2 regions of the Hylemonella sp. GW821-FHT10B10 genome follow, and region 2 is predicted to be linked to the other one. Evidence: predicted binding sites of a transcription regulator. Region 2 holds the regulator's gene; the other holds the start of a gene.
The links. The regulator sigma-54, encoded in region 2, starts transcription at its own class of promoters, with help from an activator protein. The targets are predictions, from matches to a motif close to TGGCANGNAANCTGCTTT.

Region 1: a site for sigma-54 is predicted at 3,971-3,988, ahead of AC07NT_RS17900 (CmpA/NrtA family ABC transporter substrate-binding protein). Genes of this name have one in related genera too.

What each region holds. Positions count from the first base shown of each region.
Region 1 covers NZ_JBWKNN010000005.1:44,642-51,111, forward strand. Annotated here, with positions in the region: gene AC07NT_RS17885 (ABC transporter ATP-binding protein) at 1-265, opposite strand, end outside; gene ntrB (nitrate ABC transporter permease) at 272-1,162, opposite strand; gene AC07NT_RS17895 (CmpA/NrtA family ABC transporter substrate-binding protein) at 1,159-2,514, opposite strand; gene AC07NT_RS17900 (CmpA/NrtA family ABC transporter substrate-binding protein) at 2,534-3,937, opposite strand; gene AC07NT_RS17905 (PilZ domain-containing protein) at 4,129-4,509, opposite strand; gene AC07NT_RS17910 (sensor domain-containing phosphodiesterase) at 4,590-6,470, opposite strand, start outside.
Region 2 covers NZ_JBWKNN010000003.1:441,479-447,948, forward strand. Annotated here, with positions in the region: gene AC07NT_RS15630 (DHA2 family efflux MFS transporter permease subunit) at 1-436, shown strand, start outside; gene AC07NT_RS15635 (class II glutamine amidotransferase) at 441-1,208, shown strand; gene gshB (glutathione synthase) at 1,217-2,179, opposite strand; gene lptA (lipopolysaccharide transport periplasmic protein LptA) at 2,351-2,953, shown strand; gene lptB (LPS export ABC transporter ATP-binding protein) at 2,968-3,780, shown strand; gene rpoN (RNA polymerase factor sigma-54) at 3,812-5,386, shown strand; gene AC07NT_RS15660 (THUMP domain-containing class I SAM-dependent RNA methyltransferase) at 5,398-6,470, shown strand, end outside.

The DNA.
Region 1 (6,470 bases), on a different contig from region 2:
GCCAGGGCATGAGAGCATGGCCCTGGAACACCACACCACGCTCCAGGCTGGGACCCACCACCTCCCGGCCGTCCATGAAGACCAGGCCCGAGCTGGCCGTGTCCAGGCCGGCCAGCACATTGAGGATGGTGGTTTTGCCGCAACCCGAATGACCGATGATGCAAACGAACTCACCCTTGTCCAGCGCGAAGGACACGTCGGCGAAGACGGGCCGCTCGGCCACATAGGCCTTGGCCAGTTTTTCGATCTTCAGGAACCCGCTCACGGCGTTTCACTCCACATAGGACACGGCTTTCTGCAGCTGGCCGAAGAGCAGGTCCAGCAGCATGCCCACCACCCCGATGACCAGGATGGCGAAGATCACATTGGTGAGCGAGAGGTTGTTCCACTCGTTCCAGACGAAGTAACCGATGCCCGTGCCGCCCACCAGCATCTCGGCGGCCACGATGACCAGCCAGGCGATGCTCATGCTGATGCGCATGCCCGTCACGATGGTGGGTGCCGCCGCAGGCAAGACCACGAGGAAGGCCAAGCGCTGCGGACTGACCTCCAGCGTGGCCGCCACATTGAGCCAGTCGCGCCGGACCGAAGCCACGCCGAAGGCGGTGTTGATCAGCATGGGCCAGAGCGAGCAGATGAAGATCACGAAGATGCCGCTGACCGACGAGTCCTTGATGGTGTACAGCGCCAGCGGCATCCAGGCCAGCGGGCTGATGGGCTTGAGCACCTGGATGTAGGGGTCGAAGGCGCGGCGCAGCAACGGCGACATGCCGATCACGAAACCCAGCGGAATCGCCACCAGGCAGGCCAGGCCGAAGCCCAGCCCCACGCGGCCCAGTGAATGGGCCAGCTGGATGGCGATGCCCTTGTCATTGGGACCGTTGTCGTAGAAAGGGTTGCTGAGCTGCTTCCAGGCCGCTTGCGCGATCTGCAAAGGGGTGGGGAAGCCCGCCTGCTTGCCCGAACCCGCCGTGAGCGCACCCGGGTCCTTGCCCATCATCTTGAGGTACTCGATCTGCTCGGGGGTCAGGTTGGCCGCGGAGGCAGGCGGGGGCGCGCCCGCATCGGGCAGCGTGGCCGCGCGCCAGCCTGCCAGCAGCAGCACCAGAAGCAGCAGCGAGACCAGCGCCGCGCGGAAGCCCAAGGTCTGCCAGAGCTTCATGCGGCCACCTTGTGGATGGGGAAGCTGCGCACATACTCTTCAGGCTTGGCGGAATCAAAGGTGCGTCCCATGACGCGGATCCTGCGTGTGGTGCCTTCCGGGGCGCGCCAGCCCATCGCGGCCATCTGCCGCTTGGCGTCGGTGAGCATGAAGACTTTCTCTGCGATCTGCGCGTAGTCCACATCGCCCTTGATATAGCCCCAGCGCTTCATCTGGGTCAGCATCCAGACGGCCATGCTCTGCCAGGGCACAGGGTCGAACAGGGCGCGGTCAGGTACAGAGCGGGTGTTGCCCAGGCCGTCAGGGAAATTGCCGGTCAGCACCTGCGCGATCACTTCCTCAGGCTGGTTGAGCAGCGAAGGCGGTGCAATCAGCTTGGCAATCTGGGCTCGGTCTGTCGAGACGCTGGCGATGAAGGATGCGCCGATGACCGCCCGGAACAGGGCCGCAAAGCTGTTGGGGTACTGCGCGATGAAGGCATCGCTCACGCCGAAAGCGCAGCAGGGGTGCCCGTCCCAGATGTCCTTGGACAGCAGGTGGATGAAACCCACCCCGTCAAATACCGCGCGCTGGTTGAAGGGGTCGGGACCGAGAAAGCCGTCGATCTCGCCCTCCTTGAGCTTGGCCACCATCTGCGGCGGCGGCACCACCACGATCTGAACGTCGGTATCTGGATTCACACCGTTTTCCGCCAGGTAGTACCGGAGCAGGAAGTTGTGCATGCTGTACTCGAAGGGCACGCCCAACTTGAAGCCCTTCCAGCTGCGCGGTTCACGGCGGTTCACATGCTTGCGTGCCAACGTGATGGCCTGCCCGTTGACGTTCTGGATGGTGGCCACCGAGGTGGGTGCGGCGGCCGAACCCAGCCCCAGGCCCATGGCCAACGGCATCGGGCTCAGGAAGTGCGAGGCGTCATGCTCCTTGTTGAGCACCTTCTCGCGGATCGCGCCCCAGCCCGCGGTCTTGACCAGCTCGACGCGCAGGCCCTGATCGCGGTAGTGGCCCAGGGGCTCGGCCATCAGCAGCGGCGTGGCGCAGGTGATGGCGATGAAGCCAACCTTGAGATCCCGCTTCTCGGGCGGACGCGTCTCCTGCGCCAGGGCCTGCAAGGTGCCCAGCGGGACGATGCTGGCGATGGCGGCCATGGCGGTGCGTCGGCCCACGGCCCTGAGGAAGAGGCGTCGCTCGGCGTCGCGCGGAAAGATGGCCTTGACCAGCGCGGCCTCCATGAAAGACAGGGCGTGCGCTTCGGCGCTGCTTACAGACGCAGTGTCGTGTTCATGCGGCGCGTGGGGCTGCCCGCAGGCGCATTGCAGGTTCAGCGGGCGTTCGGCGTCGTAGGGATCGTGCATGGGGCCTCGTCGTGCTCGCTCAGACCGCCTTGCGGATGGGGAAACTCGCGGCGTACTCGGCCGCCTTGGCCGGATCGAACTCGCGCCCCATGACCTTGAACCGTGGGTAGGCGCCGTCAGGCAACTTCTGGTCGAGCGACTTCATGTGCTTCTTGGCATCGGTCAGCAGGAAGACCTTCTCGGCGATCTGCTTGTAGTTCACATCACCCTTGATGTAGCCCCAGCGCTGCATCTGCGTGAGCATCCACACCGCCATGCTCTGCCAAGGCATGGGGTCGAAGTCGGCGCGGTCGGGCACGTTCTGGATATTGCCCAGGCCGTCGGCGAACTTGCCGGTCAGCACCTGCTGCAGCACCACCTCGGGCTGGTTCAGGTACTGGGTGGGCGCGATGACCTTGGCGATGAGCTCGCGGTTCTCGGGCTTGCGCGCCATGGCCGCGGCCGTGAGCACCGAGCGGTACAGGGCCGCAAAGGTGTTGGGGTTCTTCTGGATGAACTCGGTGCTGGTGCCGAAGGCGCAGCAGGGGTGGCCGTTCCACAGGTCCTTGGTCAGCAGGTGGATGAAACCCACTTCCTCGTAGACCGCGCGCTGGTTGAAGGGGTCGGGACCGAGAAAGCCGTCGATATTGCCGGCGCGCAGATTGGCCACCATCTCGGGCGGGGGCACCACGCGGATCTGGATATCGGTATCGGGGTTCAGCCCGTGCTCCGCCACGTAGTAACGCAGCAGGAAGTTGTGCATCGAGTAGTCGAAGGGCACGGCAAACTTGAACCCCTTCCAGTCCTTGGGATCGCGCTTGTCCTTGTGCTTGAGCGCCAGCGTGATGGCCTGGCCGTTGGTGTTCTGGATCGTGGCCACGTTCATGGGCGTGGCATTGGAGCCCAGGCCCAGGCTGATGGCCAGCGGCATGGGGCTCAGGAAATGCGTGGCGTCGTATTCCTTGTTCAGCATCTTGTCGCGGATCAGCGCCCAGCCCGCGGTCTTCACCACCTCCACGTTCAGCCCCTGCTGGCGGTAGAAACCCAGCGGGTGGGCCATGATCAGCGGCGTGGCGCAGGTGATCGGGATGAAACCGATCTTGAGATCTTTCTTCTCCAGCGTCCCCTTCTCTTGCGCCATGGCCTGCAGACTGGCCACGGGCAGCACGCTGGCGATGGCCGACATGGCCGCGCCCTTGCCGACCGCACGCAGGAAACGGCGGCGCAACGCGTCCTGCGGAAACAGGGCCTTGACCAGGGTGGCCTCAATGAATTCCTGGCTGTAGGCCTCGAAGTCGGCCGTCTCGCTGCGCGCCCGCAGGGTGGCAGCCGCCTGCCCGGCAGCGGCCTCGGCCTGGTGCTCGGCCACCGTGTGGTCACGCCCGCAGCTGCACTTGAGCATCAGCGGACGATCAGCGTTGTAGGGATCGAAGTAGGTCGTCATGGCATCACCTCCTGGGGCTGGGATGCCAATGTGTATGCAAATGTCGGGCCAGCTTGTGTACAAGAAAAGGTCATGTACGTGCACATGTCTGGTGCACGGCCGGCACCGCACTGCGGCTAGGGCGCACCCGGCAGGGCGCTCAAGTCATCGTAGGTGGGGAGGCCCGCAGCGGACGGTGCCGCAAGCGGCCGTCAGGCGGCGTCGCGCCCCTGGGCGACCAGGGTCGCCAGATCACGCTCCAGCAGGGCCGGGTCGTCCACGTTGTGTTCGACCAGCTGGCGCAGGTGGGTCATGCTGTCGAGGTCCAGGCGCTCGCAGTGCAGACCGACATGGCGACCTTCGACGTGCGCCACGGTGGTGTCCATGAGGATGGTCGCATGCGGTGCCAGCTTCAGGACCAGGCGACAGTTCTCGCCCACCCGCCCGCCCCAGCTGGCCGCGACCTCAACCAGAGCGCCTTTGAGCGAGATGTCGTGCAGGTAGCCCAGACTTTCCTGTTCGCCCAGCCGCAAGCGCACCGGGGCATGGAACACGGAACGCAGGAAAAGACGGCGATCGGTGGTGGTGTTCAAGGGCGGCTCCTGATCCTGGAACGGATAGGGGGAGTATCCGCAGGGGCGAGGAGGCTGTCAAACCCGCCAGCCGGCCGGTTTCAGCCGCGCAAACCCATGCGCGTCAGCCAGTCTTCCAGCGGCTGCGGCTGGGAGAACAGATAACCCTGCATGCGATCGCACTGATTGGCCTTGAGGAAATCGGCTTGGGCACGGTTCTCCACGCCCTCGGCCACCACTTCCAGGCCCAGGTGCCGCGCCATGGAAAGTATGGAACTCACGATGGCGGTGTCGTTGACATCGTGCGGTGTGTCCTGCACGAAGCTGCGGTCGATCTTGAGTTCGAACAGGGGCAGGCGCTGCAGGTAACTCAGGCTGGAGTAACCGGTGCCGAAATCGTCGATGGAAAAGCGTATGCCCATTTGCACGAGTTCGCTGATGCGGCGCAGGGAGTTGTCCCAGTCCTGGATGAACAGGCTCTCGGTCACCTCGAAGACCAGTTGCCGGGCCGGCGCACCGGTGCTTTTCAGGATGGCGCGCACGCGCGGCACGAAATCGTCACTGCGGAACTGGCGCGCGCTGACGTTGACCGAAAGGGACTGCGTAAGTCCCGCGCGCTGCATGCGCGCCAGCGTCTGGCAGGCCTGTTCGATCACCCACTCGCCCAGCGGCAGGATCAGGCCGGTTTCTTCGGCCAAGGGGATGAACCGCATGGGCGGTACCAGACCGCGCGTGGGATGCTGCCAGCGCAGCAGCAGCTCGCCCGCCACTTCGGAGCCGGCCGTGTCCACCTGGGACTGCACGTGCAGGCGCAACTGGCCGGAGGCCAGCGCCTCCTTGAGTTCCTGCTCCAGCGCCAGCCGCTCCTCGACCTCGTGTTGCATGGTCATTTCGAAGAAGGCGATGCGGTTGCGCCCCGCGGATTTGGCGCGGTACATGGCGGTGTCGGCTTCGCGCAGCAGGTCGTCGAGCTGCTGGCCGGCCTTGGGAAAGAGGCTGATGCCGATGCTTCCCGTGCTGGTGTAACTGAAGTTGTCGATCAGGTGGGGCCGGTCCAGCGTGGCACGCACTTTTTCGGCCACGGCCATGGCGGCGCGCGCGCTGGCATCGACGTCCTGCCCCAGTTCGTTGATCAGCAGCACGAACTCGTCGCCTCCGATGCGTGCCACCGTGTCCTCGGCACGCAGCAGGGCCTGCAGGCGTTTGGCCACTTCGGTCAGCAGGTGGTCGCCCACCGAATGGCCACGCGCGTCGTTGATCTGCTTGAAGTTGTCGAGGTCGACGAACATCACGGCCCCGTACTGGCGGTTACGCCGCGCCAGGGCCAGGGCCTGCTCGACGCGGTCACGCAGCAGGGTACGGTTGGGCAGGCCGGTCAGGGCGTCGAAGTAGGCGAGCTGGAAGGTGTGGGCCTCGGCCTCCTTGCGCTCGGTGATGTCGGTGTTGAAGCCGTGCCAGAGCGTGCCGCCGTCGGCCAGACGCTCGGGTTGGGCATTGCACAGGCGCCAGCGCAGTCCCTGCTCGGGCAGGATCACCCGGTACTCGACGCGCCAGGGCTCCAGGGTCTCGGCCGAGACCTGGATCGAGTCAAGCACCCGCTGCAGGTCATCGGGATGGATGCGCTGCAGGGCCAGGGTCGCGTCCTCGCGCACGGACTCGGGCGTGACCTCGTAGATCGCACGAATGCCTTCGCTGGCGAACGGGAAACTCAGATGGCCGCCGGCATCCAGGTGGAACTGGTAGAGCGAGCCGGGCACGTGCCGGGCCAGGTTGTTGAGCAGCGTCACCTGGGTCTGCAGATCGTGCTGCCAGCGCAGACGCTCGGTGATGTCGCGGAACACGATGCTGCTGAGCCACTGTCCATCGTGATCGTGGTACAGCGCGGAGGTGAGCTCCACCTCGAACAGCGTGCCGTCGCCGCGCCGCATGCGCAGCTCGCCACGGGCCTGGCCCTCGCGCTGGCGCACGTCCAGCAAGGCCTG
Region 2 (6,470 bases):
CATCGGCCTGGGCCTGCTGGCTGTCTCTTTCGCGCTGATGCTGACCCTGATGCCGGGCATGGCGCGCCAGACCGTGCTGGCCTTGCTGGTGGCCTGGGCGATCCTGGGTCGTATCGGCCTGGGGTTCATCCTGCCCTCGCTGAACAACGGGGCCATGGCCGGGTTGGAGCCGCGCCTGATCTCGCAGGCCTCGAGCGCCATCAATTTCCTGCGCATGCTGGGTGGCGCCGTCGGTGTGAGCCTGTGCGGCATCGTGCTGGAGTGGCGCATCGCCGTGCATGGCGACAGCCTGGCCCGCGGCGAGACCAGCCCCGCGCGACTGGCCGCCTTCGACGAGACCTTCGTGATGCTGGCCGGGGTCTGCGCCCTGGCCATGCTGGCGGCCTGGCGCATGCGCAGCACACCGCGCGGGCAGCCCGAGCCGAAGGAGGCCTGAAACCATGTGCCAGCTGCTGGGCATGAACTGCAATGTGCCGACCGATGTGCTGTTCAGCTTCGCCGGCTTTGCCGAGCGCGGCGGGCGTACCGACCACCATGGCGATGGCTGGGGCATTGCCTTCTTCGAGGACAAGGGCCTGCGCCATTTTGTCGACCACCAGTCGGCCGCCGAGTCGCCGGTGGCCGAGCTGATTCGCCACTACCCGATCAAGAGTCGCAACGTGATCTCGCACATCCGCAAGGCCACCCAGGGGGAGGTGACGCTGGAGAACTGCCACCCTTTCGTGCGCGAGCTCTGGGGCCGCTACTGGGTGTTCGCGCACAACGGCGACCTCAAGGACTACATGCCGCGCCTGCACGGCAGCTTCAGGCCTGTGGGCCACACCGACAGCGAGCGCGCCTTCTGCTGGCTGATGCAGGAACTGGCCAAGTCACATGCCAGCGTGCCCAGCATTGCCGAGCTGACCTTGACGCTGCGCGAGCTGGTGCCGCAGATTGCGAAACACGGCACCTTCAATTTTCTGCTGAGCAATGGCGAGGCCCTGTGGGCCCATGCCTCGACGAACCTCTACCACGTGGTGCGCCAGCACCCCTTCGGCAGCGCCACGCTGCGCGACGAGGATCTGAGTGTGAATTTCGCCGAGCACGCCGCGCCGGGCGACCGCGTGGCGGTGGTGGTGACGGCCCCGCTGACCACCGATGAGCAGTGGACGGCGTTTGCACCGGGTGAGTTGCGGGTTTTTGTGGACGGCACGCCCGCCAAGGGCTGAGCCGACGCTCAACGCACTGTCAGTGCGGTTTCCAGCGCGTCGATGAACATGGCCGCCACGTCGAAGCCGGCCTGGTGCGTGATTTCCTGGAAGCAGGTGGGGCTGGTGACGTTGATTTCGGTCAGGCAGTCGCCGATCACGTCCAGGCCCACCAGCAGCAGGCCGCGCGCGGCCAGCACCGGGCCGATGGCCCCGGCAATTTCCAGATCGCGCGCGCTCAGGGGCTGGGCAACACCCTTGCCGCCGGCTGCCAGGTTGCCACGCACTTCGCCGCCCTGCGGGATGCGCGCCAGCGCGTGGGGCACGGGTTTGCCGCCGATGACCAGGATGCGCTTGTCGCCCTGGGCGATGGCCGGCAGGAACTTCTGCACCATCAGGGACTGCGCGCCGTCGCGGTTCAACGTCTCGATGATGCTGCCCAGGTTCATGCCGTCGTCGCGCACGCGGAAGATGCCCATGCCGCCCATGCCGTCCAGCGGCTTCAGGATGATGTCGCGGTGCTGCGCGTGGAAGTCGCGCACGGCCTGCGCGTTACGTGTGACCAGCGTAGGCGTGGTGAATTGCGGGAATTCCAGGATGGCCAGTTTTTCGGGGTGGTCGCGCAGTGCGCGTGGTTTGTTGAAGACCCGGGCGCCTTCACGCTCGGCCTGCTCCAGCAGATGGGTGGCGTAGAAGAACTCGCTGTCGAAGGGTGGATCCTTGCGCATGACGATGGCGTCGAAGTCGCGCAGCGCGGCCAGGCGCTGGGCCGGTGCCAGCGGTGATTCGTGGAACCAGTGCTCCTCGTGGCCGGTCAGGCGGATGCGGCGCACCGGCGCCTGCACGCCGGTGCTGGCCGTCCAGCTCAGGTGCTGGGGCTCGCAGGCGGCCACCGTGTGGTTGCGGCGCTGGGCCTCGCGCATCATGGCGAAGGTGCTGTCCTTGTAGGTCTTGAAGGATTCCAGCGGGTCGGCGACAAAGAGCAGGTTCATGGATGGCGCAACAGGGCTAGCGGTGGCCGGAAGTCTCTCACGAATCCTCGGAAGACATACGGCAGGGGTCCTGCAAGCACGCGTACCGCCCAGGGGCAAAAGCAAGGACTGGACCAGCCGCCCGGCCCGATTACAATGCCCAGGACCCCAAAGAGCAAGATTCGTGCCTTTATGAAATTCACCATCCTCCGCTTCCTTCTGTGCGCAGCCTGTGCACTGAACGCGGGCGTGGCCAGTGCCGAGAAGGCCGATGCCAAGAAACCGATGAACATCGAGGCCGATGCCCTGCGCTATGACGATCTCAAGCAGACCAGCGTCTTCAGCGGCAATGTGGTGCTGACCCGGGGTTCCATCATCATCAAGGGCACACGCATCGAAGTGCGCCAGGACCCCCAGGGTTACCAGTTCGGCGTGGTGACGGCCGAAGCCGGCCAGCGCGCCTACTTCCGCCAGAAACGCGACGGCGAGGACGAATACATCGAGGGAGAGAGCGAAACCATCGAATACGACGGCCGCGCCGACGTGTTCAAGCTGATCAAGGACGCCCGCCTGCGCCGCCTGCGCGGCACCCAGGTGGCCGATGTGGTGACGGGCAACATCATCCAGTACAGCAGCCTGACGGACGTGTTCACGGTGGACGGCGGCCCGCAAAAGGGTGGCGAGCGCGTGCGCGCCACGCTGACACCGCGCAACGAGACGACAGCGGCCCCGGTGGCACCACGCCCCGGCCTGCCCCTGCGCAATGACGACACCTTGGGCGGAGGACGCAAGTGAGCGACAGCCAGCAGATGGTAAGCGGGGCTGTGCCCGACTCCCAGCCCGACTCGGCGATCGCCCAGGACACGCAGCCCGGCGCCGACACCAGCCGCCTGGAGGCGCGCCACCTCAAGAAGTTCTACGGCAGCCGCGAGGTCGTCAAGGACGTGGCCCTGACCGTGCGCAAGGGCGAGGTGGTGGGACTGCTGGGCCCCAACGGGGCGGGCAAGACCACCTCCTTCTACATGATCGTGGGCCTGGTGCGTGCCAGTGCCGGCGAGATCCTGATCGACGACGAGCGCGTGGAGCACATGCCCATCCACCAGCGCGCGCGCATGGGCCTGAGCTACCTGCCGCAGGAGGCGTCCATCTTCCGCAAGCTCAACGTCGAGGACAACGTGCGCGCCGTGCTGGAGCTGCAGCGTGACGAGGCCGGCAAACCGCTGAGCAAGGGCGAGATCGAGAACCGTCTTACCGCCCTGTTGCAGGACCTGCGCGTGGAGACGCTGCGCTTGTCGCCCGCGCTCGCGCTGTCGGGTGGCGAGCGCCGCCGCGTGGAGATCGCCCGCGCCCTGGCCACCCAGCCGCGTTTCATCCTGCTGGACGAGCCTTTTGCCGGTATCGACCCGATCGCGGTGATCGAGATCCAGCGCATCATCAGTTTCCTCAAGGCGCGCGGCATCGGCGTGCTGATCACCGACCACAATGTGCGCGAGACGCTGGGCATCTGCGACCACGCCTACATCATCAGCGAGGGCCGGGTGCTGGCCCAGGGCACGCCAGCCGAGATCGTCAACAACGCCGATGTGCGCCGGGTCTACCTCGGCGAGCACTTCAAGATGTGAGGGGGTCCCCCCTGCACATCGGCTTGGCATCATGAAACAGGGACTGTCGCTACGGGTCTCCCAGCACCTGGCGCTCACGCCCCAGTTGCAGCAGTCCATCCGTCTGCTGCAGCTCTCTACGCTGGAGCTGAACCAGGAGGTCGAGCAACTGCTCGACGAAAATCCCTTCCTTGAACGCGCCGACGACAGCGTCGAGCGCGAGGCCCATGGCCTGGAGCGTGCCGATACGCCGGTGGCACAGGACGAGGCGGAATACGACTACAGCAGCAGTAGTGCGTCGTCCAGCGATGGACCGGACGACAGTGCCACCACCAGCCTGGAGATCGAGGGCAACTGGGAGGGCGACGGCAGCGTGGACATGTCGCCCGACGACAGCGAATGGGGCGGCGACGCGCCGGCGCGCAACGGCGCGCGCGAGGACGACGAAGCCGACGCCACCGAACTGGCGCGCAGTCAGGAATCGCTGCCGGACTTCCTCAAGCGCCAGGCCCTGTCCCTGCGCCTGAATGCCGTCGACCGCGCGGCCCTGCTGTTCCTGATCGAGTCGCTCAACGACGACGGTTATCTGGAAGACACGCTGGAGTCCCTGGCGCAGGGCCTGGCTGGCGACGATCTGGAGCAGGTGGAGTCCGTGCGCGAGCATTTCGAGCTCGCGCTGCGCCTGCTGCAAAGTCTGGAGCCCACGGGTGTGGGCGCGCGCAACATGGCCGAATGCCTGCGCCTGCAGCTGCACGCCTTGCAGGCCGATGCGATGAGGGGTGCGGCGGCCTTGCCGGAGCCCGCGGTGGTGGCGCAGGCCCTGCGCATGATCGAGCAGCCGCCCGAACTGCTGGCGCGGCGTGACCTCAAGAAGCTGGCACAGCTCTGCGGCGGCAGTGAAGCCCTGACGCGCGAGGCCCTGGGTCTGGTGGCGCGGCTGGAGCCCAAGCCCGGCCGGCGCTTCGTCAACGTCGAGCGCAACGTCATCGTGCCCGACGTGCTGGTGCTGCGCAGCGGCAATGGCGCGCAGACCCGTTTTCGCGTGCAGCTCAACCCGGACATCATGCCGCGCCTGCGCGTGCACGACATCTATGCCAACGCGCTCAAGGGCCACAAGGCCGGCGGCCGCGAAGGCGACAACTACGCCGCGCTGCAGCAGCGCCTGCAGGAGGCGCGCTGGTTCATCAAGAACATCCAGCAGCGTTTCGACACCATCCTGCGCGTGAGCAGCGCCATTGTCGAGCGGCAGAAGAACTTCTTCATGCACGGCGAACTGGCCATGCGCCCGCTGGTGTTGCGCGAGATCGCCGACGAGCTGGGTCTGCACGAGTCCACCATCAGCCGCGTGACCACGGCCAAATACATGTCCACGCCCTTTGGCACCTACGAACTCAAGTACTTCTTCGGCTCGGGCCTGGGCACCGAATCCGGCGGCAACGCTTCGAGTACGGCGGTGCGCGCGCTGATCAAGCAGTTTGTCAGTGCCGAGAACGCCAAGAAACCCCTGTCCGACAGCCAGCTCTCCGAGATGCTCAAGGAGCAGGGCATCGAATGCGCGCGCCGCACCGTGGCCAAATACCGCGAGGCCTTGAAAATAGCTCCCGCCAACCTGCGCAAAGCGCTCTGAATGGACGCACTGTGAACCAGCTGCAATTGTTTCTGCCTTGCGCCGCCGGCGTGGAGGACTATCTGGCGCCCGAGATCCTGCAGATCACGGGTCTGCCGCCGGGGTGTGTCACCAAACAGCGCGGCGGGGTGGCGGTGCGCACCTCGTTTGCGCAGGCCATGCTGCTCAACCTCTACAGCCGCCTGGCGCAGCGTGTGCTGGTGTTGCTCTCGTACACCGAATACCGCAGCGAACAGGATCTGTACCGCGCCGCCATGGCGGTGCCCTGGGAGCAGTGGTTCACACCTAAGGAAAGCATCAAGGTCGAGGTCACGGCGCAACACAGCCCGCTGACCTCGCTGAACTTTGCAGCGCTGAAGGTGAAGGACGCGGTTTGTGACCGTTTTCGCGAAACCTCGGGCGGCGTGCGCCCCGATGTGGACACCCAGTGGCCCGACGTGCGGATCTACGCCCACCTGACCACCGACAGCTGCTCGCTCTATATCGATACCTCGGGTGAGCCGTTGTTCAAGCGCGGCTGGCGCGAGGACAAGGGTGATGCGCCCCTGAAGGAGACTCTGGCCGCGGCCATGATCGCTGCCAGTGGCTGGGCCGATGGCGACGGTGACCTGCTGCCGCTGTACGACCCCTGCTGCGGCAGCGGCACGGTGGTGATCGAGGCGGCGCAGATCGCCTGCAACATCGCGGCCGGTTCGCTGCGGCGTTTCGCTTTCGAGAAATACCGGCCTTTCCGCGCCCAGGAGTGGGCCGCCATGAAGGCCGAGGCCGCGCAGGCCGTGGTCAAGCCCGAGCCCGGCCAGGCGGCGCTGATCTACGGCAGCGACGTGTCGCACCGCATGGTGGACTTTGCCCAGCGCAATGCCCAGCGTGCCGGTGTGGCCGACGTGATCGAGTTCCGCGGTGGTGATGCACTGCAGCGCATGCCGCCCATCGAGGGCGGTGGCGTGATGTTGCTGAATCCGCCGTATGGAGAACGTATCGGCATCGGTGGTGTGGCAGGCGAGGGCGAGGGCGCGCGCTTTGGCGCGCGTGAGCTGGCGCAGACCGACGAGGGCGTGGAGTTCTTCAGCCAGCTGGCCGCCCA